3 regions of the Cellvibrio fontiphilus genome follow, and region 3 is predicted to be linked to each of the others. Evidence: predicted binding sites of a transcription regulator. Region 3 holds the regulator's gene; each other region holds the start of a gene.
The links. Region 3 encodes FNR, which switches genes on or off when oxygen is low (the NO sensors DNR and NnrR bind a similar motif). Its sites were predicted from a motif close to TTGATNNNNATCAA; they were not measured.
Positions count from the first base shown of each region.

Region 1: a site for FNR is predicted at 8,734-8,747, ahead of ccoN (cytochrome-c oxidase, cbb3-type subunit I). Genes of this name have one in related genera too.
Region 2: a site for FNR is predicted at 9,635-9,648, ahead of ACFODX_RS01030 (periplasmic nitrate reductase, NapE protein). Genes of this name have one in related genera too.

Region 1 is NZ_JBHRTF010000004.1:999,657-1,010,608, forward strand. It holds gene ACFODX_RS12880 (CheR family methyltransferase) at 1-784, shown strand, start outside; gene cheD (chemoreceptor glutamine deamidase CheD) at 774-1,388, shown strand; gene ACFODX_RS12890 (protein-glutamate methylesterase/protein-glutamine glutaminase) at 1,394-2,464, shown strand; gene ACFODX_RS12895 (PAS domain S-box protein) at 2,503-4,806, opposite strand; gene can (carbonate dehydratase) at 5,014-5,643, opposite strand; gene sbcB (exodeoxyribonuclease I) at 5,782-7,245, shown strand; gene ACFODX_RS12910 (argininosuccinate synthase) at 7,414-8,631, shown strand; gene ccoN (cytochrome-c oxidase, cbb3-type subunit I) at 8,909-10,366, shown strand; gene ccoO (cytochrome-c oxidase, cbb3-type subunit II) at 10,377-10,952, shown strand, end outside.
Region 2 is NZ_JBHRTF010000001.1:217,204-228,155, forward strand. It holds gene ACFODX_RS00985 (alpha/beta hydrolase) at 1-1,481, opposite strand, end outside; gene ACFODX_RS00990 (esterase/lipase family protein) at 1,571-2,332, opposite strand; gene ACFODX_RS00995 (TatD family hydrolase) at 2,496-3,374, shown strand; gene ACFODX_RS01000 (glycoside hydrolase family 18 protein) at 3,376-4,503, opposite strand; gene ACFODX_RS01005 (SufE family protein) at 4,725-5,144, shown strand; gene ACFODX_RS01010 (NapC/NirT family cytochrome c) at 5,241-5,948, opposite strand; gene ACFODX_RS01015 (nitrate reductase cytochrome c-type subunit) at 5,952-6,479, opposite strand; gene napA (nitrate reductase catalytic subunit NapA) at 6,490-8,994, opposite strand; gene ACFODX_RS01025 (chaperone NapD) at 8,991-9,329, opposite strand; gene ACFODX_RS01030 (periplasmic nitrate reductase, NapE protein) at 9,340-9,552, opposite strand; gene ACFODX_RS01035 (tRNA threonylcarbamoyladenosine dehydratase) at 9,723-10,520, opposite strand; gene ACFODX_RS01040 (response regulator transcription factor) at 10,779-10,952, shown strand, end outside.
Region 3 is NZ_JBHRTF010000006.1:243,070-254,021, forward strand. It holds gene ACFODX_RS14890 (MJ1255/VC2487 family glycosyltransferase) at 1-185, opposite strand, end outside; gene ACFODX_RS14895 (phosphatase PAP2 family protein) at 241-783, opposite strand; gene ACFODX_RS14900 (diacylglycerol kinase) at 967-1,338, shown strand; gene ACFODX_RS14905 (UDP-glucose--hexose-1-phosphate uridylyltransferase) at 1,565-2,608, shown strand; gene galK (galactokinase) at 2,615-3,763, shown strand; gene ACFODX_RS14915 (hypothetical protein) at 3,853-4,068, opposite strand; gene ACFODX_RS14920 (BolA family protein) at 4,209-4,532, shown strand; gene trhO (oxygen-dependent tRNA uridine(34) hydroxylase TrhO) at 4,637-5,647, shown strand; gene ACFODX_RS14930 (hypothetical protein) at 5,765-6,103, shown strand; gene ACFODX_RS14935 (hypothetical protein) at 6,174-6,647, opposite strand; gene ACFODX_RS14940 (SirB2 family protein) at 7,008-7,385, opposite strand; gene ACFODX_RS14945 (DUF4202 domain-containing protein) at 7,448-8,044, opposite strand; gene fnr (fumarate/nitrate reduction transcriptional regulator Fnr) at 8,077-8,835, opposite strand; gene ACFODX_RS14955 (cold-shock protein) at 9,222-9,428, shown strand; gene ACFODX_RS14960 (GGDEF domain-containing protein) at 9,520-10,952, opposite strand, start outside.

The DNA of each region.
Region 1 (10,952 bases), on a different contig from region 3:
TCATTTGGCGGACAGCAAAAAACAGCTGGTCTATAGCCGGCTTGCTCGTCGCCTGCGGGTTCTTGGGTTAGCCGATTTTTCAAGCTATCTGGATCATCTGGAAAAAAATCCGTCCGAGCAGGAGGAATTTGTTAACGCATTAACCACTAACCTGACGGCTTTTTTTCGCGAACCACATCATTTCTCAATTCTTGCTGCTTATGCAAATAAGCATAAAAATTCTTCGGCGCGCTTGCGGGTTTGGTGTGCTGCATCCAGTACCGGCGAAGAGCCTTACTCTATTGCTATGACATTAATCGAGGCTTTTGGTCGTTACGACCCACCCGTAGAGATTGTTGCCTCGGATATCGATAGTAATGTGTTGGCCGAAGCCAGTCGCGGCGTTTATTCGCTCAGTCGCCTTCAATCCTTATCGCTATCACAGAAAAAACAATTTTTCCTCAAAGGGAAGGGCAGTAATGCAGGCAACGCTAAAGTTATTGATGCATTGAAGCAGTTGGTCGAATTCAAAAAAATTAATTTGCTAGATAAAAATTGGCCGCTGGAAGGAAAATTTGATGTGATTTTTTGTCGCAATGTCATGATTTATTTTGATAAGCCAACCCAAATGATTTTGCTGGCAAGGATGATTCGTCTACTTAAACCGGAAGGTTTATACATAGCGGGACATTCAGAAAGTTTTTCACATGCTGCACATTTGGTTCGTTTGGTGAATAAGACGACCTATCAGGTGGTTCATTCTGTAGCCGGCAATGGTAGCGAAGGTATGGCTTATGAGCCTTGAGCAGGACGTTCATTTTGCACCTAATACCTATCATGACCGCTACTTTAATTGTGAAGCGGCCAAGATTTTACCGGGTGAGTATTACGTAACCTCGACAAATAAAATGATTGTCACAGTGTTAGGTTCTTGTGTGGCTGTTTGTTTGCGCGACCGCTATTCCGGTGTTGGTGGCATGAATCATTTTTTATTGCCCAACGATGAATCCAATCAGTCTGGTTTGCTTGCTGAGTCTGCACGTTATGGCAGTTATGCTATGGAATTATTAATTAATCACTTATTAAAAACCGGTGCTAATCGAAATCGCCTTGAGGCTAAGGTTTTTGGTGGTGGTAATGTGTTGCGTGGCATTACTATGAGTAATGTGGGGGAGCGCAATGCTGAGTTTGTGTTGAATTATTTACACAATGAAGCCATTCCTATTGTTGCACAGGATTTACTTGGGCCTTATCCGCGCAAGGTGTATTTTTTTCCAAAAACAGGAAAGGTGCTGGTTAAGAAAATAAAATCTATTCATAACTCAACCATTATGGATCGCGAAAGTGAGTACCGCTTGCGGGTTAAGTACACTCCCAAAGGAGGAGATGTTGAGCTTTTTTCGGAGTAATACTCGTGGCTATTAAAGTGCTTGTTGTCGATGATTCGGCGTTAGTGCGTAGTTTGTTGGCGGAGATAATCCGCTCTACACCCGGTTTGCAATTGGTGGGCTTGGCACCGGATGCGTATGTTGCGCGAGATATGGTGAAACAGTTTTCCCCGGATGTGATTACCCTTGATATTGAAATGCCGCGCATGGATGGCTTGAGTTTTCTGCAAAAACTAATGCGCGCCAGACCAACGCCAGTGATTATGATATCTACTCTGACGGAGGAGGGCGCTGAGGCAAGCTTACAGGCACTTGAGTTTGGCGCTGTGGATTTTATTCCTAAACCCAAGCTCGGCATTACCGCTGGCATTCGTGATTATGCGGAGTTGATTGTAGAAAAAATTCAGATGGCTGCCCAAGTGAAGGTCAAGCCTTTGGCTGATGCCAATAATCATCGCGACAAGATTGTGGCATCAGATAAAAAAATTACATCACCTATGCAGGGAACAGAAAAAATAATTGCTATAGGTGCTTCTACTGGAGGTACGGAAGCTATTAAGGATTTATTGTTGCAACTACCGGCGGCTGTGCCGGGTATTGTTATTACCCAGCATATGCCGGCAGGTTTTACGCGAACTTATGCAGAGCGCTTGAATAAAGTCACGCGGTTGCATGTGGTGGAGGCTAAAGGCGGCGAAAGAATATTGCCGGGGCATGCTTTTTTGGCGCCTGGTGGTCACCATCTGATTGTTGTGCGTTCAGGCGCAGATTATCTTGTCAAACTTTCTGATGCAGAGCCTGTGCATCGGCATCGGCCAGCAGTGGATGTCATGATGGAATCTGTTGCCTTGGCTGGAGGTAAAAATGTGTTGGGTGTGTTGCTGACTGGAATGGGCAAAGACGGCGCGAAGGGAATGTTGGCGATTAAACAACAAGGCGGATATACCTTTGCTCAAGATGAAGCCAGTTGTGTTGTCTATGGTATGCCCAAAGAAGCAGTGCAAATAGGCGCAGTCGATCAAACCGTTGTGCTGGATAAAATGGGTTCAGTATTACTGGAAAAAATTAAATCGCTTGGTGGCGGTAATCGCCTGTAGCCTTTATGAAATCCCTTCAACCTTTAACAGCATAGTGATTAATAACGTTGTGGCGCTTGAGGGAAGCCGACTTCAAAATTGATAGTTTCCATATGTGGCTGCAGCTCAATGGTGCCATGCATTCGTTGTATTATTTCTTTGGCGATAGCCAAGCCAAGCTCAACCCCTTCTTTATATCCTGCACGGTGTAAACTGGTTTTTTGTTCTATTTGTTGTTGCAATTCGCTCCGGGCTGCCTTGTCCAATTTGTGAGAAATACACTTCATTTCAAATTTCACTTGCCCTCTCTCCTCAATCAAATTTATTTCTACCAGTCCATCGCGCCCTGCTGCTTTTAATAAGAACTGCAAAATATGCCCAACGGCTTGTTCAAACCGGCGGGAGTCAGTATTGATCATCGGGTTGTTCAAGTTGTGGTTGATTACTGCTTTGTTTTGGTAGATATCACAAAAAATTTGCTGTTGTTCTACCGCAGCCTGAATTAACGGCAATGCAGGCTGATAACTGAGATTGAAGGTTAAATCTGTACGCGACAAATTTTGCATTTCCAGCAAATTGCCCATGAGTTTTTGTAGCTGGTAATTATTGCTTTGGACTATTTCGGTGAGGTTAACCAGATGTTCAGGAAGCTCTTCACTGGCGCGTTTGCGTAGCAAGGTAATGGCCTCACTGATCAAGTGCAGTGGCCCCAGAATTTCCCGCGTGGCGGCATTGATGAATTGCATACGCAGGTCATCAATACGTTTCTTTTCGGTAATGTCCCTGACGATTCCAATAAATACCGGCTCGCCTTGTTGATATACCCGCGACACCATCAAGTCCATGGGGAATTCTTGTCCATTGCGGCGAATGCCGCGCACCTCCCGGCCTATTCCGAGAATATTTTTTTTGCCGGTCTTTAAATGGTTTTGGAGATAGCTGTCATGCATAGAGCGATAAGGCTCCGGCATTAACATGCTGACATTTTTGTTTATCACCTGCGGGGCGCGGTAACCAAAAATCGTTTCCGCCGCATGATTAAAACTTTGGATGATGCCAAATTTATCAATGATGATAATGCCATCGGCAATATCGTTGAGAATGGTCTGGTGTTGCTGGTTGCTCGCTTCCAGAGCGGCTTGGTCTTGTTCATGTTGCTGCTGATGACTGAGTGTCTGTATGAATTGGGCAATGCTTTTGAGGATTGGCTCAAGGTAGTTAACTGTGTCAATGGAATAACCAGCTGGTGCATTGGCCAAGCCTAAAATGGCAATTTGTTCTTTGCCGTTAAATACCGGAATGCCTATAAAACTTTCTATAGCGGGGTGACCGGGTGGAAGTGCTGCTGCGCGTAAGTCGCGACCGAGATGGCTGGTAATGAGTGGTTTTCCGGTCAACATTATGCTGCCGAACATGGTGCCGAGATTTCGATATTCTCCATTGGAGGGCAGGTTTTTTTCGCGAAACAAGCTCAGTTGTAAGTCGTTGCTTTTGATGCTTGAGAAAACCAATGCTTGCATAAAGGGTTGATCTTGATCATCCCTATGAACCTGACTGATAAATCCTAGCTTGCTGTCGCATAGGTTTAAGGTATTTTTCAGTAAGCTTTCCAATGCGGCATGAACATTATTTTCCTGAATGAAGGTGGATTGGGCGCTATTGATTATTTGTTCCAAGCGTTGTTTTTTATCGAGTGCTTCACTGAGACGTAACAAGTCAAACTGTTTGTTGAGTTGATCGGTCATCATGTTGCGAGTGCGAGCAGTTCCCGCAATTACAAACAGAATAAACATGAAGCTCATGCTTCCCATAGCAATAGCGGTAGGGCTGTTGTGCAATAGCATGACCACGCACAGTGGGCTGATGGCTAATATCACAAAACCAATGCTGCAGTATTTATCGACAGTGAGGGAGGTAACCGAGCCGGTGGCGATACCCGCGAGCGTAAATGCCAGCAGTGCTTGATAGATGCTTGCATCCTGGGCAAACAATAAAAACGCGGCAGAACCCCAGGCTAAACCAGTTAGCCAGGTGCCTAAGCGAAAGGTGTTGAGCCAGAATCGTGCAGAGTAAAGTTGATGCACATTTTTCCAGCTAAGCCAGAGAATCAGGCGTGCAAGTAATGCGCTATCAAGAATAAGGTTCCACAGAATGATGTCAGCGTGCGCAATTACTTTCCACTGTGAGGCGCTGAGACACAGTGCGACCACAATCGATGAGAACAGCGAAAGCGGGAAACCCTGGTAGAGCTGGCGAACTTGCTCCGGTTCTAAATGTTGTCGTTGAAAGAGTTCAGGTGAGGACTCACCGGAAACCTGGTTTTCAAATTCTGTTTTGGGCGGTGGCGGTGGATTATCCTGCATTTATTTTCTCGCCAGTGGTGAAAGTGTATTGAGCATTGGCCAAGTATAGAACAGCGACTAGGGCTTTCTAGCAGCATTGGTTAATTCTGGAGGGAAGTTTTGGGGTGGGGAATTACAGGGTATTACCTGCACGCAGGCTAACAACAATATTGCTTTGGGTATGACTGCTCCGGGTAAATCACCCGGAGCAGTATTTTTGACTTTGGCTTAGTAAAGGCGGTACTGCTCGGGGATTTGCTCAATACAATCCACTGGTGGTACCAGCTTGTGCAAAATGCCATCGTGAATGTCGTAAATCCAACCGTGGATGCTCAGCTCCTGGCCGCGTGCCCAAGCGTTTTGAACAATATTGCTGCGGGCAATGTTCTCTACTTGCTGCACCACGTTCAATTCACAGAGACGGTTGACACGAGCGTCCAAGTCCTGGATTTCATCAACAATTTCTTTGTGCTTGTAATAAACATCGCGGATGTTGCGCAGCCAATAATCGATCAAGCCCAGCTTACGGTTTTCCAAAGCAGCTTTAACGCCGCCGCAACCATAGTGACCAGTCACCATTACATGTTTTACTTTAAGAAACTCAACTGCATAGTTCAGAACGGTCATACAGTTTAAGTCAGTGTGGATTACTACGTTGGCTACATTGCGATGTACAAACAGTTCGCCCGGTGCCAAATCCACAATTTGATTGGCTGGCACACGACTGTCAGAACAGCCAATCCACAGATATTCCGGTGCTTGTTGTTGTGCCAAATTGGAAAAAAAGTCAGGCTCTCTGCGTTTGATGTCTTCGGCCCATTTTGCGTTGCTGGCGAACAGGCTCTCTAAATCACTCATAGTGGCTCCAAGGCGGGACTTTAATGAAAAATTTCAGGATAAAAATCCCGCGCAGTATAGGGGAAAGTATTTGGCAGGTGTTAGATTGCTCGGTTTTGGTGCTGCCGTTTAACCCGGAAAATGTCTGGAATGAGTAATATGAAAAACGCTGTATCGGCAAGTCTTTATTGGCACGATTATGAAACCTGGGGCGAAGTTCCCGCTATTGATCGCCCCTCACAATTCGCGGGTGTGCGTACCGATGAGGCGCTTAATGTGATCGCCGAACCGCTCATGATTTACTGTCAGCCCGCCCCCGATGTACTACCCAAACCCGAGGCTTGCTTGATTACCGGACTGCTGCCACAGGTAGCCCAGGAAAAAGGGCTGCCGGAGAATCAATTTATTGCTGCTATTCATCGTGAATTGGCGCGGCCTGGCACTTGTGGTGTCGGTTTTAATTCCATTCGTTTTGACGATGAGGTGACACGTTATACGCTTTATCGCAACTTTTTTGATCCCTATGAGCGCGAGTGGCGCAACGGTAATTCGCGCTGGGACATTATCGATATGGTGCGAATGACTCGGGCCTTGCGCCCCGAGGGCATCGAGTGGCCCAACTATGAAGATGGTCGCCCCTGTTTCAAGCTGGAGATGTTGAGCCAGGCTAACAACCTCAAGCATGACGCGGCTCACGATGCACTTTCTGATGTGTATGCCACTATTGCAGTGGCCAAGTTAATTAAAACCCGCCAACCCAAGTTGTATGACTACGCCTATCGCCTGCGTGACAAGCGTTTTGCTGCAAGCTTGATCGATATAGATTCCGCCAAGCCTTTACTGCACATTTCCTCACGCTTTCCGTCCGAAAATGGCAACGCAGCATTGATTTTACCTCTGGCAATCCACCCAACTAACAAAAATTCGATCATCACATACAACCTCAGTTCGGACCCCAGGGCTTTGCTCAGTTTGCCGGTTGAGGCTTTGCGTGAGCGGCTGTTTACACGCACCGAGGATCTGCCTGAAGGGGTAGAGCGCTTGGCTCTCAAAGAGGTGCACCTGAATAAAACCCCTATGCTAATGCCTGCTGCGATGCTGGATGATGCTGTCGCCAATCGGTTGGGTATCGATAAACAGCGCTGCGAAGCGCACTGGCACTTGCTGCGCAACTTGACCCTGAGCGAGCGCGAGGATCTCTTGCAGCGCTTGCAGCAGCTGTATCTAGCAAACCAATATGCTGGCAAAACTGATCCAGAGCAGCAGTTGTACGATGGTTTTTTTGATGATCATGACAAGCATTTGATGGCTAAAGTGCGCACCGCAGATCCTTCCTCTCTAGCGGGCGGCGAATTTCCCTTCAAGGATTCGCGTTTGGCGGAAATGCTTTTTCGCTACCGGGCGCGCAATTACCCTGCCAGCTTAACTCCGCCAGAGCAGGGGCGCTGGCGGGAGTTTTGCCGCTGGCGGCTTACCTCGCCAGAGGCACAGTCTTCATTAACGTTGGTGGAGTTTGAGCAGCGCATACAAATTCTTATGGGGGCTGAGTCGACTACCCCGGAGCAGCGTCAGTTGTTGCAGCGTTTGGCTGGTTATGGCGCGCAATTGTTGGCGGCTTGTTAGGCTGGGGTGACGTGCTTGGTTATTGTTATATCGCCCTTTTTAGTCCTTGCAGCGGTGGGAATTTCATCCGCTTGCTAGTACAATTCTGCGCCCAAGAAGGCAGCGGTCTGCGTTTATGGCGCCTGATTCTGCTGTAAGAATTGTCAATGAGTGTTAGCGGGAGCTCCCATGTCATCTATTAAAAAAGTCGTGTTGGCCTATTCCGGTGGCCTGGATACATCCGTGATCGTCAAGTGGTTACAGGAAAACTATAACTGTGAGGTGATCACCTTTACCGCTGATATTGGTCAGGGTGAGGAAGTGGAACCCGCGCGCGCCAAGGCTCAGGCTTTGGGTGTTAAACAAATTTACATTGATGACTTGCGCGAAGAGTTTGTCCGCGATTTTGTGTTCCCCATGTTCCGTGCCAATACTATTTACGAAGGTGAATATTTGCTAGGCACCTCAATTGCTCGTCCACTGATCGCCAAGCGTTTGATTGAAATTGCTAACGAAGTCGGTGCTGATGCTATTTCTCACGGTGCTACTGGCAAAGGAAACGACCAAGTGCGCTTTGAGTTGGGTGCTTATGCGTTGAAACCCGGTATCAAAGTAATCGCACCCTGGCGCGAGTGGGATCTGACCTCCCGCGAGACCCTGATGGCTTACTGTGAGAAGCACAATATCCCGGTTGATTACGCAAAGAAGAAGAAATCACCTTATTCCATGGATGCCAACCTGCTGCACATTTCTTATGAAGGTAAGGTTCTGGAGAACCCCTGGACTGAAGCCGAAGAAGATATGTGGCGCTGGACTGTTGCCCCTGAAGCCGCTCCGGATAAACCGACTTACCTCGAACTGACTTACGAGAAAGGCGATATCGTTGCTATCGATGGCAAACCAATGTCTCCCGCTACTGTGCTGGCTTACTTGAATAAAGTCGGCGGTGAGAACGGTGTTGGTCGTCTGGATATCGTAGAAAACCGCTATGTCGGTATGAAGTCTCGCGGTTGCTATGAAACTCCCGGCGGCACCATCATGATGCGCGCACACCGCGCGATTGAATCTATCACTTTGGATCGTGAAGTTGCCCACTTGAAGGACAGCTTGATTCCCAAGTATGCGGACATGATTTACAACGGTTACTGGTGGAGCCCTGAGCGTTTGATGATGCAAGCGATGATTGATCAGTCGCAGACTCATGTAAACGGTGATGTGCGTGTGAAGTTGTACAAAGGCTCAGTGAGTGTTGTTGGTCGTCGCTCTGCTGACAGTTTGTTTGATGAAAAAATAGCGACCTTTGAAGATGATGCTGGCGCATACAACCAAAAAGACGCAGAAGGTTTCATTAAACTGAATGCACTGCGTATGCGTATTGCTGCAAACAAAGGTCGTGTACTTAAATAAGTATCACTTGCCCGCAGTTCTATGGGTACGGGCGCTTTATTTAGGCGGGGGGAGTCACCAAACCGATAAATAACGCGCCCGGGTTAATTCCGCATAAATAATTTGATAAATATCAATCCGATAACTACTTGCGTGGGACAAAATGCCGCACATGAGGCAAAATGCCGCACCTTCAGTAGGGTTATAGGCTTGATGATCGTCGTGAAGCCTCGTGCATCTAATTGTGCGGCCAAAGACAAACAAGTTTTCATTTCTCTTTAAGTAACAGGAAAGTCCTATGGGTAGTCATGCGACTGTAGCTGGGGATCCTCCAGTATACGACTTCGATATAGTACGCAAGTTCTCCATTATGACCATTTTATGGGGCATAGTGGGCATGGGCATTGGCGTCCTTATCGCATCACAATTGGTGTGGCCAGGTTTAAATGATCTGCTGCAGCCTTATACGCATTTCGGCCGTTTGCGCCCTCTGCACACCAATGCAGTGATTTTTGCTTTTGGTGGCTGTGCGCTATTCGCCACCTCGTATTACGTTGTTCAACGTACTTGTCAAACCAGCTTGTTTGGTGGCTGGTTGGTGCCGTTTACCTTTTGGGGATGGCAGGCAGTGATTGTTCTAGCTGTGATCACACTCCCTCAGGGCATGACCTCTTCTAAAGAGTATGCAGAGTTGGAGTGGCCAATCGATATTTTGATTGCAATAGTGTGGATTTCTTATGCAATCGTTTTTTTCGGTACCATCGTCAAACGCAAAACCTCTCATATTTATGTAGCTAACTGGTTCTATGGTGGCTTTATTCTCACTGTTGCCGTACTGCATATCGTTAATAGTGCAGCAGTACCAGTCACTCTGACCAAATCCTATTCCGCCTATGCCGGTGCTGCTGACGCTATGGTTCAGTGGTGGTACGGTCACAATGCGGTAGGGTTTTTCCTGACTGCTGGTTTTCTCGGCATGATGTATTACTACGTACCCAAACAAGCGGGTCGCCCGGTTTACTCTTACCAATTATCTATTGTTCATTTCTGGGCGCTTATTTCGCTTTACATCTGGGCTGGCTCTCACCACTTGCATTACTCAGCCTTGCCAGATTGGACTCAGTCATTGGGTATGGTTATGTCGTTAATCCTCTTGGCACCTAGCTGGGGCGGTATGATCAACGGCATCATGACTCTTTCAGGCGCATGGCATAAATTGCGTACCGATCCAACTTTACGCTTCCTTGTTGTTGCTTTGTCCTTCTACGGTATGTCTACCTTTGAAGGCCCAATGATGGCAATCAAAAACGTAAACGCACTGTCTCACAACACTGACTGGACTGTTGGGCATGTTCACTCAGGTGCTCTTGGCTGGGTGGCAATGATTTCTATTGGTGCTCTTTACCACATGATTCCCAAGCTGTTTGATCGCGAAGAAATGCACAGTGTGAAACTGATCAATTTACACTTTTGGTTAGCGACTGTAGGAACCGTTCTCTATGTTGTTGCTATGTGGATCAATGGTATCGGACAAGGTTTGATGTGGCGTGCTTTCAACCCGGATGGTTCTTTGACTTACAGCTTTATTGAGACTGTTGTATTCAGTAAAGGTGGCTACATTATGCGTTTGATCGGTGGTGCGTTCTTCCTCACTGGTATGCTCGTAATGGCTTACAACACTTACCGTACGGTGAGCGCCTCCAAAAAGGCTGCTATCGCCAACGCTACCCAGCCTGTTCAGGCGCCAGCTGTTTAAGGGGAATGCCATGAAAGGTCATGAAATAGTCGAGAAAAACATTGGTTTGATGACAGTATTTATGGTCATCGCTATCAGTTTTGGTGGTTTGGTGGAAATTGTTCCCCAATTCTTTTTGAAAGAAACCACTACACCCATCGAGGGTTTAAAACCCTACACGGCTATACAGTTGGAAGGTCGTGATATCTACATCCGCGAGGGCTGCCACGTGTGTCATACACAAATGGTGCGACCATTGCGAGCTGAAGTTGAGCGTTATGGTCATTACTCTGTGGCAGGAGAGTCGGTATACGACCATCCATTCTTGTGGGGATCCAAACGCACTGGGCCAGATCTAGCGAGAGTCGGTGGTCGCTATTCAGACGATTGGCATAAGGTTCACCTCTTTAATCCACGTATCGTAGTGCCTGAGTCGATCATGCCTGCTTATCCATGGTTGTACGACAACAAGCTTGACGGTAAACATACCGCTGCCAAGATGCGTGCCTTAGCTTCTGTGGGTGTTCCTTACACCGAGGAAGATATAGCCGGTGCAGAAGCGGCAGTGAAGGGCGTGACAGAGATGGATGCCTTGGTTGCCTACTTA
Region 2 (10,952 bases), on a different contig from region 3:
AGTGATTCAATATCCAGCCAGGCAAATATCCGCGCTTCCATATAGTCGTAAAACGGGTTGCAGTAGAGCCGCATGCCAGTGGTCGCTTTGATAATAAGCGTGTTGGTTTCGCCCAGCAGCTGGCGATTACCCAAACGTATGCCAAAATTTTCCGCGCTGCTGGGCGTTAAACCATAGAGCGGGTCGGTCATCGCAAATGGCAGTGCAACATGGGACAGCGAAAAAACACCAGCGGGAAATTCCAGCCCCAGAGGCTGCTCCTGTTCATCCATGCGGCCTGCTGGCTGCCGCCACTCACTCACTTCCATGGTATCTGCGTTACGGTTGGCAATTTTCACCAGATCATAATTGCGCAGCGCCGGCGCAAAATGGCTGGTTAAATAACGGCTGGCGCCGGTGCGGGTGATGGGCAAAAAATCCTGGTGGCGATTGATATCAAACAACACCAACTCACTGTGATTCGCCGGTAAATAACGATAAAAATATTCTTCGATAGCCGCGGTGCTGACCGTTGCATCCACAACCGATTGAAAACCCAAAACGGGCGGTAAATGTTTCAACTGCTGCTGTTTGGCTAAGCGCTGGATTTTAAATTGCACGTGGCGAGAAAATCGGTGCGCTTGCCACGCGGCATTGACCGGAAAAGAATTGTATTTAAACGGATTGTATTCGGGGCTTTTGCCGAGCCAGCGGCGCGAACTTAACAGCGGCAATTGACCGATCCACTCCAGCGGTTTGCTCAAGCCGGCAAATTTGCTGATGCCAATCATGGGCGATAATAAAATCACTTTTTTGGGTTGCGGTAACTGCGGGTTTTGCAATGCATCCAAGGTGTAATTGAGCGCAAGTGTGCCGCCGTTGGAATAGCCCAGAATATAAAAATGCGGGTTGTCGCCCAAGCGCCGCTGCATTTCTTCAGCTGCCAATTGGGTTGCCGCTGTCCAATCGCGCCAGCGCACATTTAATAAACCCGAGGGCAGGGTGCCGTGACCGGGAACGCGCAGGGCAATCACTAAAAAGCCTTGTTGTGCAAAACTATTTGCCAGGCTGCGCACCGAATAAGGTGAGTCGGTAAGGCCGTGGATCATCACAATACCTGCGCGAATTTTTTCTGGCGTTAAAACAAAACTGCGATTCCAATTGTGTGTTTGATTGAGTGGGTTCAAAGGCGATTTAACATCGAACCGGTAACCTTGATAAGTCTCCGCTTCATGCAAGCTCGCGCGCAATTCGGCAAACAGTTTTTCCTCCTGCGCGAGATAATCACTCCAGCGATAAGCCGGTGTTGTGCCACCGGTTAACACGGCTTTGGCGGTAGCGGCCTTAACCATGCTTGCGCGAAATTCCTGTTGTAATTCGGTTTTGTGCCAGGGTTTGGCGCTGCGCAATGTGCTGCAGCCATTTAATACCAGCAGCAGAACCAACACTATAAAAACGCCCAGCAACATGGACAGACCTGACTGGCTGGCAAAACTCACCATAATAATTCCCTGTTTACGATTAATGTTTACGATTAATGTTTACGATTAATGTTTACGATTAATGTTTGGGGGCCGATATACCCCTGTATTTATTGCGCGCTGGCCTCATGTAAAAAATGGCCCTGCTGTAAAAAATAGATCACCTGCGCGACGGTGTCTTTATCTTTCATAATAAACGGGTGTGAAACCGGCAGCGCGATAAAGTCGCGCATGCCTTCTACTTTGGTACTCTCTAGCGACACTTTGCCGTCATCCGGGTTGGGCAAATAGAGCGATAGCAACAAATTTATACTGGTGGTTCCGGCAATAACCCCTAACTCAAAATTCACTGCGCCCAGCTGTTGCGGCAGGTCATTGGCGGATGTGCCCAGCTCACTCCCGGCAGGGCCATTAAGCCAAGCAAATGGCGGCAAGGTTTTTAAATGATCGACAATTTCACTGCCCTTATTGGGCGGCGCCAGCATGACTACCCGGTGTAATTCGCTAATGCGATGATGCTGTAAATATTGGCGCAACAAAATGCCGCCCAGCGAATGAGTCACAAAATGAATTCTGGTGGTTGGCTGTGTGCGACATTGTGTTAGCGCCGTCGGTATCGCTTTTTGCGCAAGCGTGGCGATAGGCCATTGGCGCGAGGGGTAATCTAGATTAACAACCCGGTAACCCTGTGCTTGCAGGGCTTCTGCCATGGGGCGCATTGAATCGCTGGTGCGTGCCAAACCGTGCAGTAAAATCACGCAGTCTTGTTTCACTGGCAGCGATGGTTTTATGTTGGCTGGGCTGTTAGTAAAACTACAGCCACACAGTGCCGCAGCGGCAAGAGCAATAATCAGTCGTAGGTAGACAGGCATAATCAGTTTCCGGTGCAAGTGAACAAAGTATGCCACACTCTTGTTGTTGGACATGATCGTGTTGTTGGGCATGATCGCCGCTGCCGGCGCTTTCTTTGTGTGTGCATTTAATTATCGCCATGTATTTATTTGATTATTCTTATGCATTTATTTGATTATTCCTATGTTGTTATTTGATAGCCATTGCCACATTGATTTTGCAGCGTTTGATAGCGACCGCGCTGAGCTATGGGCGCGCTGTAATAGGCTGGGAATTGAGGGGCTGGTCATACCCGGCGTAAACCCCGCGCAGTGGTTAAACGCAGCGGCGCTCTGTGAGCAATATTCCGGTTTTTATTTTGCCGCTGGCCTTCACCCGCATTGGATTAACCAACAACCCTGGTTTTCGCCTGGGACATTATTGGATGACCACAGTCAGGCACAGATTTACCAACAATTAACGGCGCAGTTAATTCCTCAGTCGGCCGCTCAGTCAGCTCCTCAATCAATAGCGACATTACACGGCGAGCGCGCATTGGCAGCGCAAAAAAAACGCTGCGTCGCGGTGGGCGAAACGGGGTTGGATAAATTGATCAATGTGCCGCTTGTGCTGCAACAAGAGTTATTACAATTGCACACAATGTTTGCTAACGAATACCAGATGCCACTGATTATTCACAGCGTAAAAACCCACAATGAAATCCTGGCGTGTTTTAAACAAATGCCACCGCGTTATGGCGGTGTGATTCACGCCTTTAGTGGCAGCCTGGAAACCGCGCAGCAATTTATTGCGCAGGGTTTTTTGTTGGGGGTGGGCGGTACTATTACCTACGAGCGCGCAAAAAAAACGCGTGCAACCTTCAGCAAAATACCCCTGCAATATTTACTGCTGGAAACCGATGCGCCGGATATGCCGCTCAGCGGCAAACAAGGTGAGCGCAACAGCCCGGAATATTTGCCGCAAATTGCGCAACAACTGGCGCAGTTGCAAGGAGTAAGTGTTGAGCAGGTGGCGGAAGTCACCACCTGCAATGCGCAGCGGTTATTTGGTTTGCCGGAGTAAATTATTTTACTTCGTGCACGCTGTGATGGATTGCATTGAGCAAACCATTGCTGTCGCTGTCGTGTGGTAATTGCCAAAACATAATGCCACCCAGGCGTTGCTGTTTTACATAATTGACTTTTGCAGCCATGGAGCGCCGGTCATCAAAAGTAGCAAAGGTTTTTTCTGCGGCGCTGTAATAACTGGGCGCTTTAGCCACATCATCCCAATAATATTGATAGCCTTTGGCGGCACTGAATTGCGTAGCAAATTCCTTATAGCCATAACCTTCAATATGGGTGCCGGCTTGATAAAGCCCGTTGTTGGTGGCTGCCACATCCTTCCACACGCGTGCATAAAACGCGGCGCCAATAACGATTTTGTGCGGTGCTACACCTTGGCGTAATAAAAATTGCACGGCGTTGTCGGTGGAATCTTTCTGCTCAGGTGTGGAGTAAAGTGCAGTGTGGTGGCCAGTGTGTGGTGTGCCGCCATTGACTATGTCGTAACTCATCAGGTTGACGTTATCCAACAGCGGCATAATTGCAGCCCAGTCCACTGCCTTTTCCAAAAAAGAATCAAAACCGCCAGCGGCAAAACTCAATTCATAGCGACTGCCCAATTGTGCACGCAACTCGCGAATCAACGCGGTGAAATTAGCGCGGTCATAGGCAGCGTATTTGTGGCCGGGAAAACCGGGTACTGTGGGGTATTCCCAATCCAGGTCGATACCATCGGCGTTGTGTTGTTGAATAAGTGCGAGGGTGGATTTGGCAAATGCCACGCGATTTTCAGCGCTGTTAAAAACATTGGAGCAGGTTTCACAGCCACCCCAACCGCCCAGCGATAACATGACTTTTAAGTGCGGATGATCTTTTTTCAGTGCAACTAGCCGCGCAAAAGCTTGCTCGTCTTGCGCATTATCAAACGCTAATTGGTTGCCCTGTAAATGCAAAAAGCTGTAAATGATATGGGTGAGCTGATTGACGTTGTAACGCGCTAAATCGGTGCCATCACCCATGTAATAGGCAATGACTTTAACGGGTTTTTCAGCTGTTGCAGCAGTGGGCGAATTATTAGTGTGAGTGCCGCAGGCCGATAGGCCCAGCACCAGTAAGATTGCTAAAAAGTATTTGAAAAAATAGTACATAAATCCCTCGGAAAAACGCTGGTTAGTTAATCGCGAGAGCTGTGTGAATTTGCCTGGGGCATATTCGGCGTGGTGATTCTGCGGTAATTGTATTAAATGCCAGGGCAGATGCGCTGCATTGTACGCAGAGTTTTCTGCACAAACCCATGGGTGCCGGGTAAAGAATCTTAAAGTTATTTCAGCCGCTGCTTTATAATCTGATTTTTTAACGAGTTTTGGCTGTGACCTACCACGACGACCTCTCTGCGATTTCCCTTGCCGAATTACAGGCAGCACACAGCTGGCAACAGCAATATAAATTGATTATCCACTGGGGCAAGTTGATATCCCCCAAACCGACATTGCGCGTAGCCGATAAGGTAATTCGCGGCTGCGAAGTGCCGGTGTGGCTGGGGCATATTGTGGAGCAAGAGCGGCATTATTTTGCGCTGGATGCCGATAGCAGTGTGATTAAAGGGCTGGCTTCGCTGCTACTTGTACAAGTGAATGGTAAAACCAGCAGCGAATTATCTGGCCTGGATTTGCAGGGGGAATTGCGCGGATTGGGTTTGGAAAAACATTTAACGCCTTCGCGCAATAATGGCTTGAATGCAATTATTGCGCGGATTTATCAACACCTAAACGATTCCGATTTACCGTAGGTTGGAAGAGCGCAGCGACTTCCGACATTGACGAATTGTTCGCGATTGAGAAAAACGTCGGAAGTCGCTGCGCTCTTCCAACCTACATTCCAGTCATTAATTGGTTTTTGCAATTTCCTCTGCGATAAATTCCTGCCAGGGCTCCTGGAATTCAATGCTGGTCACCATGGGTACACCCGCCATATCCGGTAAATGGTGGGCTATACCTTTATGACAATCGATACAGGTTTTTTCACCGCTGGCGAGCAGGGTGGAATGCATGGCCTGGGCGCGCGGCGATTGCTGGGTAAAATCCATAGACTCCAGCGCGTGGCAGTTGCGACACTCCAGCGAGTCATTCGCTTTTAGCCGCGCCCACTCGCGCTCCGCCAATTCGCGCCGTTTGGCGAGGAATTTTTCGCGGGTATTAATAGTGCCAAAAACCTTGCCCCAGACCTCTTTGGAGGCCTGCATTTTGCGCGCGATTTTATCCGTCCAGGCGTGGGGCACATGGCAGTCCGAACACATGGCGCGCACACCCGAGCGATTGGTGTAGTGAATAGTGCTGGCTAATTCCTGATAGGGATTATTTTTCATTTCATGGCAGCCAATACAAAATTGTTCGGTATTGGTAAATTCCAGCGCGGTATTAAAACCACCCCAAAAAATAATGCCGGCAATAAAACCACCCATGCTCAGGGTGCCCATGCTGATATACATGGCCGGGCGGCGAAATTGGCCCCAGTATTCTTTGATAAACGCCCAGGCGCGTTTAAAGCCGCCGGGTTTAGCCTGTGTATTGTTTTTTTTGCTGTCGTTATTCATTAGTTATTCCGCCGCAGGTTGTTGGAGCATGCTGTCTATGCTTTGGAAATTATTTGCGCGTGTGGGTTTTACATCGTGCTGCGGCAAATGGCATTGCAAACAGAAATAGCGGCGCGGTGAAACCGCAGCAAGCGCTTGCCCATCGCGGTCGTAATAGTGGGTGATGCTCACCATAGTTGCGCCGGTTTGTGGGCTGGCGCTGCGGCTGTGGCAGCTCAGGCACATATTAAAATTTTTGTCGATTTGATAACCGCGAATATTGTGCGGAATCATCGGCGGTTGCTCGGGGTAATTGCGGTTGGCCGGCGCAGCACTAATGCGTTGACGGGGAATTTTAGGCGCGGGCAATTCCTGGCTCAGGGTGCCGCCGGGGCGAATGCCATCGGGCGCGGGCGCATCCAAATTGGCCTTGGCGCCTTCCAGCGGGATTGCTTTTACGTCCTGTTCTTTTACATCTTGCGCCTGTAATTGCAGGCTGGTGATGAATGTGGCACTCACCAGCGCCGCCGCCAAGAGAATTGTTTTTTTCATCATCTGCTCCTTAGGCCAGGCTCACCAGTTCGATTTTTACCGCGCATTTTTTGTAATCCGTTTGCAGCGAAATTGGATCAGTCGCATCGAGCGTGACGTTGTTGACCAATTTGGTTGCATCAAAAAACGGAATAAAAACCAGCCCGCGCGGCGGTTTAACGCGGCCACGGGTTTCCACGCGCACGCGCACCGCGCCGCGCCGGCTAATCACCCGCACTTCGCTGCCTTGCCGCACACCAATCGCTTCGGCGTCCTCGTGGTTCATATACACCAGTGCATCGGGCACCGCCGCGTGTAACTCCTCCACGCGGTTGGTCATAGTGCCGGTGTGCCAGTGCTCCAATACGCGGCCGGTGCTGAGCCAGAAGGGGTAATCCTTATCGGGCGATTCAGCGGGCGGCTCATAGGGCAGGGCGAAAATAATCGCGCGGTTATCGGGCTTGCCATAAAACTGCACACCGGTGCCTTGTTTCACATAGGGGTCGTAACCCTCGCGGTAGCGCCAGCGGGTTTCTTTGCCCTCCACCACCGGCCAGCGCAAACCGCGCGCCTCGTGGTAGCTGTCAAAATCCGCCAGGTCATGGCCGTGGCCGCGCCCGAAACGCGCGTATTCTTCAAACAGGCCTTTTTGCACGTAAAAGCCCAGTGCATCGGCGTCGCTATTTAAATAAGCGGAATCGCGTTCGCTATTGGGGAATTGATTAACCTGACCATTGGCAAATAACACGTCGTAGAGTGATTTGTTTTTGTAGTCAGGGGCTTTGGCCAATAATTCCTGTGGCCAGGCATCGTCAGTGTTGATGTGTTTGGAGAATTCGATCAGTTGCCACAAATCCGATTTGGCCTCACCCGGTGCCGTCACCAACTGGTGCCAGAATTGCGTGCGGCGCTCGGCGTTGCCATAGGCGCCTTCTTTTTCCACCCACATGGCGCTGGGTAAAATTAAATCGGCGGCTTGGGCCGATACGGTTGGGTAGACATCAGATACCACCACAAAGGCATTGGGGTTGCGCCAGCCGGGCAAAATTTCCTGCGCAATATTTGGCCCTGCCTGCATATTGTTGGAGACTTGCGTCCAATAAAAACGAATCACCCCGTCTTTTAATTTGCGGCTTTGATGCACGGCCGAGAAGCCCACTTTGTCGGGAATGGTGCCCTCCGGCAACTTCCAGATTTTTTCGGTAATCGCGCGGTGTTTTGGGTCGGTAACCAATAAATCCGCGGGCAGGCGATGAGCAAAAGTTCCCACCTCCCGCGCTGAACCGCAGGCCGAAGGCTGACCGGTCAATGAAAAGGGGCTATTGCCCGGCTCGGCGATTTTGCCAGTGAGCAGGTGCAGGTTGTACACCATGTTGTTGGCCCATACGCCGCGTGTATGTTGGTTAAAACCCATGGTCCAGAGCGACATGACTTTGGTTTTTGGGTCGGCGTAAATTTCCGCCAAGCGCAGCAGGTGATCCTTGCCCACACCGGTTTCTTTGGCGGTGTATTCCAGGGTGTAGGGTTTTACGTACTCGGCAAAATCGTCAAAGGTGATATCGCTCCAGGTATTGGCTTTATCGGCGCCTTTGGCGCTTTTTTGGCGTTCATCTTCCGGGCGTAAACCATAGCCAATATCGTCTTGCCCCTTGGCAAAACGGGTGTGATTTTTCACAAATTCCTGATTCACCTTGCCGCTTTGAATAATGTGGTTGGCGATGTAATTCAGAATAATCAAATCGGTTTGCGGTTTAAAAATCAGCGGCACATCGGCCAACTCAAAACTGCGGGTTTCATAGGGCGATAACACCGCGACTTGCACATGGGGGAAGGACATGCGCCGGTCGGTGATGCGGCTCCACAAAATCGGGTGCATCTCCGCCATGTTGGAACCCCAAAGCACAAAAGCGTCAGCGGCTTCAAAATCGTCATAGCAGCCCATGGGTTCATCCATACCAAAGGTGCGCATAAAACCGGCCACGGCGGATGCCATACAGTGGCGCGCATTTGGGTCAAGGTTGTTGGTGCGCAAACCGCCTTTCATCAATTTACTCGCCGCGTAAGCCTCCCACACTGTCCACTGGCCGGAGCCAAACATGGCCACACTTTCCGGGCCGTGATCGCGCAGTGCGGTTTTGGCTTTGTCGGCCATAATTTCAAACGCCTGCTTCCAGCTAATCGGCGTGAATTCCCCGTTTTTATCGTACTTGCCGTTAGTCATGCGCAGCATTGGCTGTTGCAAACGGTCACTGCCGTACATGATTTTGGAGAGGAAATAACCCTTCGCACAATTCAAACCGCGGTTCACTTCCGCTTTGACATCGCCGTGGGTGGCGACCACGCGGTTGTCCTTGGTGGCCACCATCACCCCGCAGCCAGTGCCGCAAAAACGGCAGGGCGCTTTGTTCCATTTGAGGCTGGTGAGTTCGCGGTTGGTAATTAAATTACTGGCGCTGGCGGGCACCGGCAAACCAATGGCAGCGGCGGCAACGGCAGCAGCGTTGGCTTTGGCAAACAGGCGGCGGGTAATGTTCATAGAGGCTGTTCCTCGGCGGCTAATTCTTCCAATGCGATTTGTTCGTGGTACACCAGCGCGGCGTTTAATACACCGGCTTGGGCGCGCAGCTCATCAAGGCGCTGCACAATTTGTTGTTCGTTATTGCTCTCGGTCACCAGTACCAATTTTCCCAGCGCGTGTTCGGCATGAATTTCAAAATGCACGCAGGCTTGCAACCAGTGTTTTAATTCGTTCATTTGTTCGGGGCGCACATGGGCAATAAAACTGGCGATATGCAGATGCGTTGGCGGCGGGTTTAGTGTTTCTGTCGCAATCAGCGCAGCGGGTGAGGAATGGGGCATAGACATCGACATAGTGACTCCCTTAGCCCGCACCCGGCGGCCCTGCTATTAATTGATAAAACCAAATGGAAAAACCCATCGCACTTACCAGTGCAACAGTCAGTATGGGAAAAAGGAAAACGATGATGAAAATAAACAGGCGCCACTCGCGTTTTTTTTGTCGTTCTTGTTGATTGCGCTGGGCCGCTTCAGCGCGTACTTCCGCGCCGTCTTCGGCAATAGGCTGGTCCTGCATGGGCTATCTCCGGGGTTTAATACTCACGTCGGTTTTAGCCTAGTTGGATTAAAAAAGATTGCAAAACAAAGCGGGCGGGTTTTTGATCGATGTCAAAAAGAAGCGGATTTTAAAAATTAAATGAAATAAAAAATTATTTTTATCTGGTTTTTTATCTGGCTTTGATTGGGTTAAAGCACTTTTGTTAAATAGCGTTCAATCGCGCGATTTGCCGCCACCAAACCAAAGCTGGCAGTCACCATCATGCTGGAGCCAAAACCGCCAGCGCAATCCAGCTTCACACCATCGGCCAAGGCTTGTTTATCCATGCACACGGAACCATCAGGCTTGAGGTAAACCATCTGCTCGGTGGAATAGACCGCATCCACACGAAAGCGGCGATTAGTGTCGCGTGCAAAATTGTGGTGGCGATACAACTGGCTGCGCACCTTGGCCAGCATAGGGTCGCTAATACTGCGCCCCAAATCATCCACCGTAACCGCCTGCGGGCTGCGTTTGCCGCCCGAGGAGCCAATGGTGATCAAACGCACTTTAATCGCCAAACAATAAGCCACCAACCGCGCTTTTAAATGGGCCGCATCGATTGCATCAATCACCACATGGTGCTGTTTACCAATCAGCGTTTTCATGTTTTGGTCGTCCAAAAAATCCTCCACCGAATGAATAATTAATTCGGGGTTGATATCGCGCAAGCGCTCGCTAATCACCTGATTTTTGGACTGCCCGATGGTGGATTGCAGCGCGTGGGATTGACGGTTGGTATTGGTGATACACACCTCATCCATTTCGATAAGCGTTAACTCGCCCACCCCTGAACGCACCAGCGCCTCCGCCACCCAAGTACCCACACCGCCGAGGCCAATCACCGCAAAATGCGCATTGGTCAAAGCAGGCAGGGCAGCCTGGCCATAAAGCCGGCCCAAACCACTAAAGCGCTGCAAATAAGCTGGGGTGAGAGGTCTGTTCATAGATGGCTCGGTGATAAATAAAAGGTGGCTAGCTAATAAAAGATGACTTGGTAATAAACAGCTAACGGTGGCTGGCCAGGTTAAACGGTCATTGGCGAGCGCCCAAGGCATGGCGTCAAGAGGCGGCTTTTTAACGGAGATGACCAGTGAATACAAGCATCGCCCGTGAAATCCGCCACCCTCTGCTACACTCAATGGCAGCTAATCTGGCACCAGAAGCCCCATAACATAGCCAGCCGTTTATCCCTAAGGAGTGACATGAATTCTGCTGCGTTTGCTACCGCCTACCTGATCGACGATGACGGCATCACCCTGGAGCTGATGAGTGGCATTATCGAACCGATTGGAGTTGCCCCCATCACCTTCAGCAGTGCCGAGGCATTTTTGCAAGCCTACAGCCCGCGCCCCTGCGAGTGTGTGATTTCCGATATG
Region 3 (10,952 bases):
GCGAAGGTAAGGCCGCGGAAGGTTTTGAAGTCGCCAAAGGCATCCATATCAAAATATTGTTCGCGCGCGCGGCCGGAAAATACCCAATCGACTTGAGCTCCCGCATTCGCCAGTGCTTTTGCCATTATCCTTGCGCGGGTTGTGTGCCCATTTCCAGTACCCTGGACGCCGTATAAAATTTTCATGCAGTGAGCTCCTGAACAATGGCGTAATTAGTACTTGGATCAGTTGTTTCTTGCGTTAATGCAATGTGATTAACAGTTGGTGCAAATAAATTCCCCAGAACGCACAAGTGCTGCCCAGGATTGCCCCGGCCACCAGATCGGTGGGGTAGTGCACACCCAGAAGTACGCGGCTAGCGCCCACCGCTGCTGCCCAGATAAAACACGGCAGCGCAAACAGCGGATAAAAATTCAGTACCAGACAAGCAAATAAAAAAGCGGCAGCGGTATGACCGGAGGGGAAGCTGAATTGGTCAGAGGGGGTAATAAATGCTTGGTAGCTAGTAATTTTTACTGCTGGACGGTCGCGTTTGATCAGGTTTTTCAGGAGTAGATAAAGACTCACATCAAAGCAATACGCGATAATGCCTGCCCAAAAAAAAGCGCTACCGGCTAGTGGTTCCAGTAACACCAATAGCAGTGCGATACACAAATAGGTGGGGCCATCACCGGTGGCGGAAATAAATCTCACGGAACGACGATATTGAAAGCGTTTTGTCACATGTACCCACAAGAATGCCAGTGTGTCCAAGTGATGGACTCGCTGTAGGAAAGTATTCATGATTCACCGCCATTAGTGATTTGCAGATGAACAAGAGCGAAGTTTTTTTGCTCTCTCCGCGATCATTTTTAGCACTGCTGTATGACGCTTCTGTGAATGCTTGGTGAAGGTGCAATGACATTTGGCGGGCAGGGCAACAGTGCCTTTCCCGGGTTCATAAATGAAAAGTGGTGGAGATAACGAATGGGTAAGCCAGGTAAAACCGGTATAGCGCGAGTAATTGATGCTTTTGGCTATTCAATGAAAGGTTTGTCTGCCAGTTGGAAGTATGAAGCGGCGTTTCGTCAGGAAATCACTATGGGCGTTCTGCTGATTCCAGTCGCTTTTTGGTTGGCGCAAACCCACATAGAGTTGATTCTGTTAATCAGCAGTATCTTTTGGGTGTGGATGGCGGAGCTCGCCAACTCTTCGGTAGAGGCGGTGGTGGATCGCACTGGCTCCGAGCGCCATGAGTTATCTGGTCGCGCTAAGGATATAGGCTCGGCACTGGTATTTATGAGTTTGTTGTTGTTGGCTATTGTGTGGGGCATAGTGGCATTTAATCGCTTTGCCTGATTTTTATTGGCGTCTACAAACCTCGGCAATCGCTGTTGCCGGGGTTTTGTTTTTTAATCAGCCTTCAGTGGGGCAAAGATGAATTCCCCAGTGTAATTTGTGGCTCTTGAGCATTGGTATTTGCCATAAAAAAGCAGGATTTATGGATTGTGATCTGCTGGCGATTGGGGTAAATTAGGCTCATTAAATAATTATCATATTTATATGCCCAAGTGACAGGTAATTTATGGCAGAAACTTTTTCGGTTAACGAGCACCCGCATCGCCGCTATAACCCCCTCACCGGTGAATGGCTACTTATTTCACCCCATCGCACCAAGCGCCCGTGGCAAGGTCAGCAAGAGTCCAACCAATGGCCAGAAAGCGCGCCTCATGATGCCAGTTGTTATCTTTGTGCTGGCAATCAACGCGCAGGTGGCGAACGCAATCCGCCTTACAAGACCACGTTTGTGTTTACCAACGACTTTGCTGCGCTAATGCCGCAAGTTCCAGACGCTCCTGCATCTGGCGACCCTCTCTTCCAGATTCAGGCAGAGTACGGCACCAGCCGCGTAATTTGTTTTTCGCCGGATCACAGCAAAACCCTGCCCTTGCTCACTGATGAAGAGATGCACGCAGTGATTTGCACCTGGATGGATGAAGCTGCTGAGCTGGGCAAGCAGTTCCCCAGCGTACAAATATTTGAAAATAAAGGTGCGGTAATGGGCTGCTCAAACCCGCATCCACATGGCCAGATTTGGGCGCAGTCACAGCTTCCTACGTTGGTGAGTAAAGAGGACGAGCAACAGCGCGCTTATTTCCAACAACATCAGCAATCGCTATTGCTTGAATATGCTCGCAAAGAAGCGGTGAGTGGCGAGCGGGTGGTGGTAGAAAATGAACACTGGCTAGTGGTAGTGCCCTTTTGGGCGGCTTGGCCCTATGAAACCCTGCTCTTACCCAAGCAGGCTTGTGCCCGTATTACCGAATTGAATCAGGCCCAGCAAATCAGCCTGGGCGACATACTGCGCGATATTACCGCCCGATATGACAATCTCTTTGAGTGTTCATTCCCCTACTCAATGGGTTGGCACGGTGCACCATTTAATGCGGATAGCGCCGCACATTGGCAATTGCATGCCCACTTCTTCCCGCCGTTGTTGCGCAGCGCCACTGTGCGCAAGTTTATGGTGGGTTATGAAATGTTGGCCGAGGCCCAGCGCGATCTGTCGCCAGAACAAGCTGCCGAGCGCTTGCGCCAGCAATCCCCTATTCATTTCAGATTGAGGTAAGTGGGTGTGACAACACTTTCTAACGCTCGTGTGAGCGAAATGTTTGCCGCTTTTTTTGGCTATCAACCAGTGACTACCTTGAAGGCGCCAGGGCGCGTTAATCTCATTGGTGAGCACACGGATTACAACGGCGGTTTTGTGCTGCCAGCGGCGATCAACTACAACACCTATATCGCTATAGCACCGCGAGATGATCGACAGCTGAAGCTGGTTGCTTATAACTTTGATAACCAATCCTGCACTGTTGATTTGGATGCGGTTCAAGCGCATAACGCTGAGGAATCCTGGCCAAATTATGTACGCGGCGTAGTTCAGGAATTGCGTAAAAACGGCTTTCGTCTGGCCGGTGGTGATTTGTATATCGCTGGTAATGTACCGGCGGGTGCAGGTTTGAGTAGTTCTGCATCCCTGGAGATTGCCTTGATCCGCGCCTTACTTGCGCTCAGTGGCGAAGTGATTGACCCGACAAAAGCGGCTTTGGTCGGGCAGGCAGCAGAAAATAATTTTGTGGGTTGTAACTGCGGGATCATGGATCAGTTGATTTCTGCCCGTGGCCAGGAAAATGCGGCGCTGTTAATCGATTGTCAGGATCTTTCGGTTCGCCCTGTGTCTATGCCGGCGGATTGGGAAATACTGATCGTACACAGCGGTGTAAAGCGTGGTTTGGTCGATAGTGAATACAACCAGCGTCGCCAGCAGTGTGAAGCGGCGGCGGCCTTTTTTGGTCAGACTTCCCTGCGCGCGGTAGAGCTTGATCAATTGCTGGCGGCGGAAGGTAAGTTGGATGATTTAAGTTTTCGTCGTGCGCGCCATGTATTGACCGAAAATGCCCGCACGCTTGCCGCGGCGGCGGCATTGGCGGCCGGCGATTTGTCTGCCTTGATCGAAGTAATGCTTGCGTCCCACGCTTCCATGCGCGATGACTTTAATATCACCACGCCTGCTATTGATACCCTGGTAGATATATTGGTCGAGGCAGGAGCTGGGCAGGCTGGCGCCCGCATGACGGGCGGCGGTTTTGGCGGCTGTGTGGTTGCTGTTGCTCCAGCAGCAGTTATTCCTCGTTTGATGGCCGCCGTCGAAACAAATTACCAAGCGCAAACTGGCTGTATACCTACGCTGATTCGGGCCAAAGCCAGTGCCGGTGCGTTTTAAACTTCAGTCCTTATCCCGATGTCGTTGTTTGCCCCGCCTTGTGCGGGGCTTTTTTTATGCTGTTACTGGCTTGGGGAATTGCAGCTCAATCAGTGTGAAATATCTTTATCCTGCGTTCCGCCTAAAGCGGTTTGTCCTAAAAAGGCTTCTACATCCTGCTGTAGCGTGCGATCGGCGGTGCGGCGCTCCTTGGATTTGCGGCGCTTGCGGTGATACAAATCGAGCGGCAAATATTTGCAGGGGTCGCGATCAAGGCGACGGTCAGCACCTTTGCGTCGATCAAAAAAGAATCGCTGATCGCTCATGGAAGTTCCCCGGTTGGCATGGCACCTGTGTGGGTCGATAAATAGATGAAAAAAGGTGACAAATTGTTTCAGGTCAACACAGTCTAGGCCTTTGTCGTTAGAATGCGCGTAAAATTTTGTACCTCTGGAGTGACCCGATCATGAAGCCTGTTGAAAGCCGGATACTGTCCAAATTGACGGCGCAGTTCCAGCCAATGCATCTGGAAGTCATAAACGAAAGCCATATGCACTCTGTACCTCCCGGTTCAGAGACTCACTTCAAGGTATTACTCGCTACCGCAGTGTTTGCGGGTAAGCGCCAGGTACAGCGTCATCAGGCGGTTTATGCCTGCCTCGCTGAGGAGTTGCAAAATGGTGTTCACGCACTGGCCTTGCACACCTTTAGCCCGGAAGAGTGGCTTGCAAACAAGGCTGTTCCTGCATCGCCGCAGTGTCTTGGTGGAAGTAAACACGACGACCAATAAATACTGGCTGTACAAAAAACAAGCGCCTATAATGCGCGCCCTGTGATCTGATCGATCATTTCAGATTTACTTTTATGTTCACTCTTACTGTTTAAGTGCCATTTATGACCCAGATTGTTGTTGCTGCCCTCTATAAATTTGTCAAATTGCCTGATTATGAAAGCTTGGTGCCGCGCTTAAAAAGCCTGTGTGATGAGCTGGGAATCAAAGGAACTTTGTTGTTGGCAGAGGAGGGGATCAACGGGACAGTTTCGGGGAGTCGTGAGGCGATTGATGGCTTGCGTGCATTTTTGGATGCTGACGGCCGCTTTGCCAATCTCAGTTATAAAGAGTCTTTTTATGAAGAGCAGCCTTTTTATCGCATGAAGGTTAAGCTCAAAAAAGAAATCGTCACTATGGGAGTTAACGGCATAGACCCTCAAAAAATTGTGGGCACCTATGTAAAACCCCAAGACTGGAACGCGCTCATCAGTGACCCCGATGTAGTGGTCATAGATACCCGTAACTCTTACGAGTATGAAATTGGCACGTTTGAACGGGCAATTGATCCAAAAACGGAAACCTTCCGTGAGTTTCCGGCTTATGTTGCAGAAAATCTTGACCCGAAAAAACACAAAAAAGTTGCCATGTTCTGCACTGGTGGTATTCGCTGCGAAAAGTCCACTGCGTACATGAAAGAGCAGGGGTTTGAAGAGGTTTATCACTTGGAAGGTGGCATACTCAAATATCTGGAGGAAGTTCCAGAGGAAGAGAGCCTGTGGCGCGGCGAATGTTTTGTGTTTGATAACCGTGTGGCGGTGAATCATAAATTGGAAAAAGGCGTTTATGATCAATGCCATGGCTGCCGTTACCCGATTACTGAGGAAGATAAACAGTCTGATCGTTACATGTTGGGAGTTTGCTGCCCGCGCTGTTACGACAAGCTTACCGTTGAACAAAAGACCCGTTTCGCCGAACGTCAAAAACAAATCGAGTTGGCCAAACAGCGCAATCAGGGGCATATAGGTGTATTGCCTCCAGAACGGCAGTTGCGTCGCGCACAGAAATTGGAGATGCGTGAAGAGCAGCGCCGTAAATCCCAAGCTGCCGATAATGCAGCAGCAGTAAATGGCTAATGGTGCGGCGCTATCACCTGTTGCCTTACATGGACAAGAAATAGTAAAACGCTATTTTGTCACATAAATAATTTATGTTTTAATGCAGCCTTTCGTTAATCAGTATTAGTGGTATCTATGAATTTTGAGGATTGGGTGGCTGATTTGGCCGCTGGCACAGCAACTCATGCGAGCGGTTTTAGTATCCGCATCGAAGGTAATCCCAAGGATCCGAGCGATGTTTATCCAGGTAAGTTTCCTGAGGGCATCAGTTTTGTCGATCAGGCGCGGTTATTGCGATCCGGCTTGGAGTTTTTGGCGAAGTCCGGTGGTAGTGCACCTAAATCCTGGCAGTCTAGTCCCGCGGCAACTGCCAAGACAGAAGCGATAAAGGCCCGTGAAGAACTCGCTCGCCAATTCGCTGAGCGCCCGGACAAACCAGAGCGCCCTGTGCTTTCGCTAAAAAAGAAATCCTGATTCGTTCGATACCCATAAAAAAAACCGGCGTAAATTCGCCGGTTTTTTTTATGGGGTAAATAATAACTATTTAAAGCAAGCCGCGACGCTGTAGCTCAAGGTAGTGCGTGTCTACATGCTTGAATAATTCATCAAATTTTTGTGCTGCCGGAGCGGTAACCACTTCCAGACTCTCGACCTCCGCACGTGGCCGCATCATGATTTTGTGCAGTTCCTCAGCAGTAGTAGTCAATGAGCCAAGAATTTTTTCCGTACTTTCTTTATCGCGAAAAATACGGCCCTGTTCAGTTAACTGCAGGTAATTGTCGCACTCTTGCAGCCAGTCTTTGCGTTGCAGAATAAAGTTGCGGATATTTTTAGCTCCACCGCGATGCGCCGTTGGCAGTTGTTTTTCACGATAAGCTTGTAAACTTTTACGCCCCTGAAGCAAAAAATCCACACCGGTGGTTTTGCAGTATTTTGCGTTGAGATAGGTGGCAAATTTAATATTGTTTGCCGCTTCAGCTTTGGTGCGTTTGCATGTTTCATCGCACGCAAATGTCATTTGAGCAAAGCAAAAAAGGATAATGGTCGAGATTATTTTATTCATAGAGTTCGCCGATTATTAAAGTTATTGGAAAGCTAAACAGCAGATACGTGATATAAATCACTTTTTAAAAAACGTCAAGTATTGTAAATAAAATCAACCTTATTAATTACTTCTTGATCTAAATATGGTTCAAATATCCAAAAATGCAAATAAATGTATTGTTCTTGCACAGGGTAATTAAAGGTGGGAAGAGAAAGGGATAAGTACTTGATAAATGCAGTGTTTTAGCAAAGGCGAGGTGAGGGTGAAATTGCGTATTGCAGCCTCTGGATGACACATCAGCGGCGTCTAACCGCCACTGACGTGTTTGTCCTTTTAGTTGAGGAATCCCATTGGACTTTTAGTGATTGCCACACTGACGATATAGGCAAAAACAACCAGGGCATCTACCCAGAGTATTTTTTGCGCAAGCGGATGGCGAACTTTGAATGCGCCCACACCCAAAATAATAAACACAATCAAGCCGATAATTTTAGCCATCAGCCAAGTATGCTCACCGAGTTTCATGCCCAGATGTACAGCCAAAATAATACCGCTCACCAACATAATGGTATTGATAATATGTGGTGCTATTTTGAATAGTTTTTTGTCAAGCATGGTTGAATGCATAAATAACCAGAGGCCGCGCACTACAAAAATCAATAATGAGAGAGCAACGAAGGTTAAATGCAGGTGTTTTAGAGCTAGGTACACGGTGGTTTCCTTTTTAATAATTTACGCCAAGAATTGGATCAACAGGGTTGTAGCAATAGAGATCAGTTGTCGGTGCTAAGTGCTTTGCCAACCAAGGTTAACATTTCATCGCGTAATGGCAATTTCAATGCGGCTTCGTGACCTTTGGTTGACATTTTGTTCCAGGTCTTCCGGATGATATCGATCAGTTTGGTTTCATCGTGTTTGCTGGCAAAATCTTCCAGATAAAATTCAATAAATACCAGACAGATAACATCTTCCAGTGTTTGCACTTCTTCATCGCGCTTCAAACTGCGTTTTAGCAACAGATCTTTCACGCGCGCGACCATGGTTTCATCGTAGCCTTCTTCAGCCATGATATTGCCGGCTATTTCACCGTGTAATTGGGCAAGATCCAGTCGCCATCTTTTGTAACCCGCACGATCCATAGGATAGTCAGCGCGAGGTATTTTCCAGCGACAAATATGCTGGCTGCGAGCGGCGAGCTGCAGTGCCTCTGAAGCTTGGGGGCAAAATACTTGCAGCTGCTTGCTCATTCGCTGCCCGTAAATCCATTCTTTGGCAACAGGCTTGCCGTCCACTATTTCAGTATTGGGGTCTTGCAGGTTGGCTCTATCAAACGCAGAGAGGGTGGCTTGCAAACGCGGGTTGCTAATCATTACGGATTCTCATGAAAGTTTTATGCTGCAATTTAGCAGTGGCCATCGCCATTAGCGATATTGCGGAGTAATTCCATATCGGTAATGAGTACTTCTTTTTTATCGACTGAAATAACATTTTGCTTTTGCAGGCGAGTGAAAATACGACTGACGGTTTCAATGGTTAAACCCAGGTAATTGCCTATGTCGGTGCGTGACATGGGCAGGCGGAATGCATTGGCCGAAAGTTGTCGGCGGCTATTGCGGCTGGAAATACTCAGTAATAATGCGGCTATGCGCTCTTCGGCACTGCTTTTGCTGAGTAAGGTAATAATCTGCTGGTCCTGGGTTATTTCACGGCTCATAAGTTGGAAGAAGTGACGTTGCAAATTAGGTATTTGTAAACTTAATTCTTCCATCCGATTGAAGGGGATTTCGCACACAGATGCGGTTTCCAGTGCGATTACGGAGTTGGTGTAACGGTTGTCAGCTATGCCATCCATGCCCACTACTTCTCCGGGCAAATAAAAACCGGTGACTTGCTCTTCTCCATTATCGCTCAGGGTCAGCGCCTTTACCGCACCGGAGCGTATTGCATAAACCGAGTGAAAATGGTCATTGGCGCGATAGAGATAATCGCCTTTTTGCAAAGGCTTACCGCGTTGGATGATACCGTTTAGGCGGTCGATATCCTCAATGTGCAAACTGATAGGTAGGCAAATGGTATTTAGCCGGCAATTACCGCAGCTGACTCGTTTATCGTGAGGACAGTTTGCATCTTGGGTTTTTACGATATTTTGATTAACTGTCATGGCGCCGGCACCTCGATTAATAGTCATGGTGCTAGCACTTGCACCACCAGATAAAAAGGGATTGTTGCAGCTTTACTGGAGGTGGTAAATAGTTGATTTAGCTCAAATGTGAGCGGAAATATCGGTATTGGGGCAACACTGGTTATTGATGTCGGCTTATAACCAAAAAGAAGGCTGGTTTGCTAAAAGAGCCTCTTTACTTGCAGTTGGCTCGATAATATATTGGATCTGCTGGTCAGTTAGCAGCATTATTTATGGTAAGTCGCATCGTTGTTCTAGCAGTAAAACTATTAGCACCTCGTTCTGTTTTTCATAAGTAAGATCTGAATTCACCAGCTTAATCCCTTGTGGAGTATTCATTTTTATTAAAAACACCGAGGTTAATTATGGCTAGAAGTACTGGTACCGTTAAATGGTTTAATGAATCCAAAGGTTTTGGTTTTATCGCAAGTGAAGCCGGGCAAGATGTATTTGTACACTACAGCGCTATCAGTGGTTCGGGTTTTAAAACCCTGGCTGAAGGTCAGCGTGTTGAGTTTGATGTGAAGCCGGGCCAAAAAGGTCCGCAAGCGGAAAACGTAATTGGTCTCTAATTCGTCTCGCTAGTTTGACCTGTCGCTCGACAGGCAACCTTCTAAAAACCGCACTCTATGTGCGGTTTTTTTATTACTGGGGATTGCTGGATTAATCTGCCACCATCACTTGGTTGCGCCCTGCAGCCTTAGCGGCGTACAACGCCCGGTCAGCTCGCGCTAGCCACTGGTTAAAGTTGTTGTCTTGCGGTGAAAAAATAGCGACTCCCAAACTGACGGTCACTTGTAAGGTATGGGTTTCGTGGTAGCCGACAGCAGTAGCCACACGAGCGCGTATTCGCTCGGCAAATTGTACTGCGCCACTGGTGTCGGTCTGGGGCAGTAAAATCACGAACTCTTCACCGCCATAGCGACTGGCGAGGTCCATGCCCCTGGCTTCAGCCTGAATTGCCCCGGCGATAGTACGGATGACCAAATCGCCTGCTGCGTGGCCATATCGATCATTAATGTTTTTGAAGTGATCTATATCCAGCAATACTAGCGCACTGCCGTTGCCGGTTCTTTTGGCGCGCTGCCATTCTTTGGTCAGGCGTTCATCCATGGTGCGACGGTTTAATAAACCCGTCAGCCCATCGATTTGCGCCAGGCTTTCCAGACGCTCATTGGCGCTGTGCAGTTCACGCAGCAACTTGTCGGTGGATTGCTGCCACCGGGTGAATAGTTGATAGCCAAAGAAGGCGATGAACAAAATTATCATCGCAAACACCCAGAAAAATACCCAGGTCGTCTGCTGTAATACCGAGATGGCATCTGTCACTGCGGAAGGATTCGCGGCGAGAGCCTGATTCAGGTTTGCATCTGCCAATTCAATGGTGGCCGCCCCATAAACCAGCACACTGGTGGATATGGCACCCAATAGCCGCAGCACTGAGCGGCGAACATTGCCACTGGCTGCCCGCCAATATTTGGGGTGGCGGTGTTGCCAGCGCGTAATAAATGGCCAGGTAACAGCCAGTAGTGGGCCAACAATAAGCACGCTCTGGAGAAACCCGCCCAGCCACCAGCCCTGCCAGATGGCTAATAAGCCTGTGCGATCAATATGGTTGGTGTAGCACCAAATAAGCGCGCCACTTGAGCTGAATATGCTGGCTACAAAACTCAGCTGGATATAAAACAGGATTGAATTGGAATCGCGCAGCTTTTTACTGACGGGAATGGCTTGATACCCCACTGCCATAATTGCAAACCCCAAGGGATTGGCACAGGCAAAGATTATCGCCCAGTGCCAGGGCATGCCGGAATAAAACGCGAGTGCCAAAGTGGATAAATACGCCGGTATGGCGCCCCAGCGCCAGCCGCAGGTAAGCGTGAGAAACAAACAGATAATGAGTGTGGGATAAGCGGTGAGGTAAACAGTGACCCCGCCAAACGCAAGTGGCAATCCCGACCAACTGTTCATGACTGATAACAGTCCGAGTGCAACACTCGCCAGTACCAGTGCACACCAACCACCAAAAATAAGGGCTTTTTCCCGTTGACTGCCAAGTCGCCAGAGCTGGGTAGGGGATAATGTGCGGTAGTGAT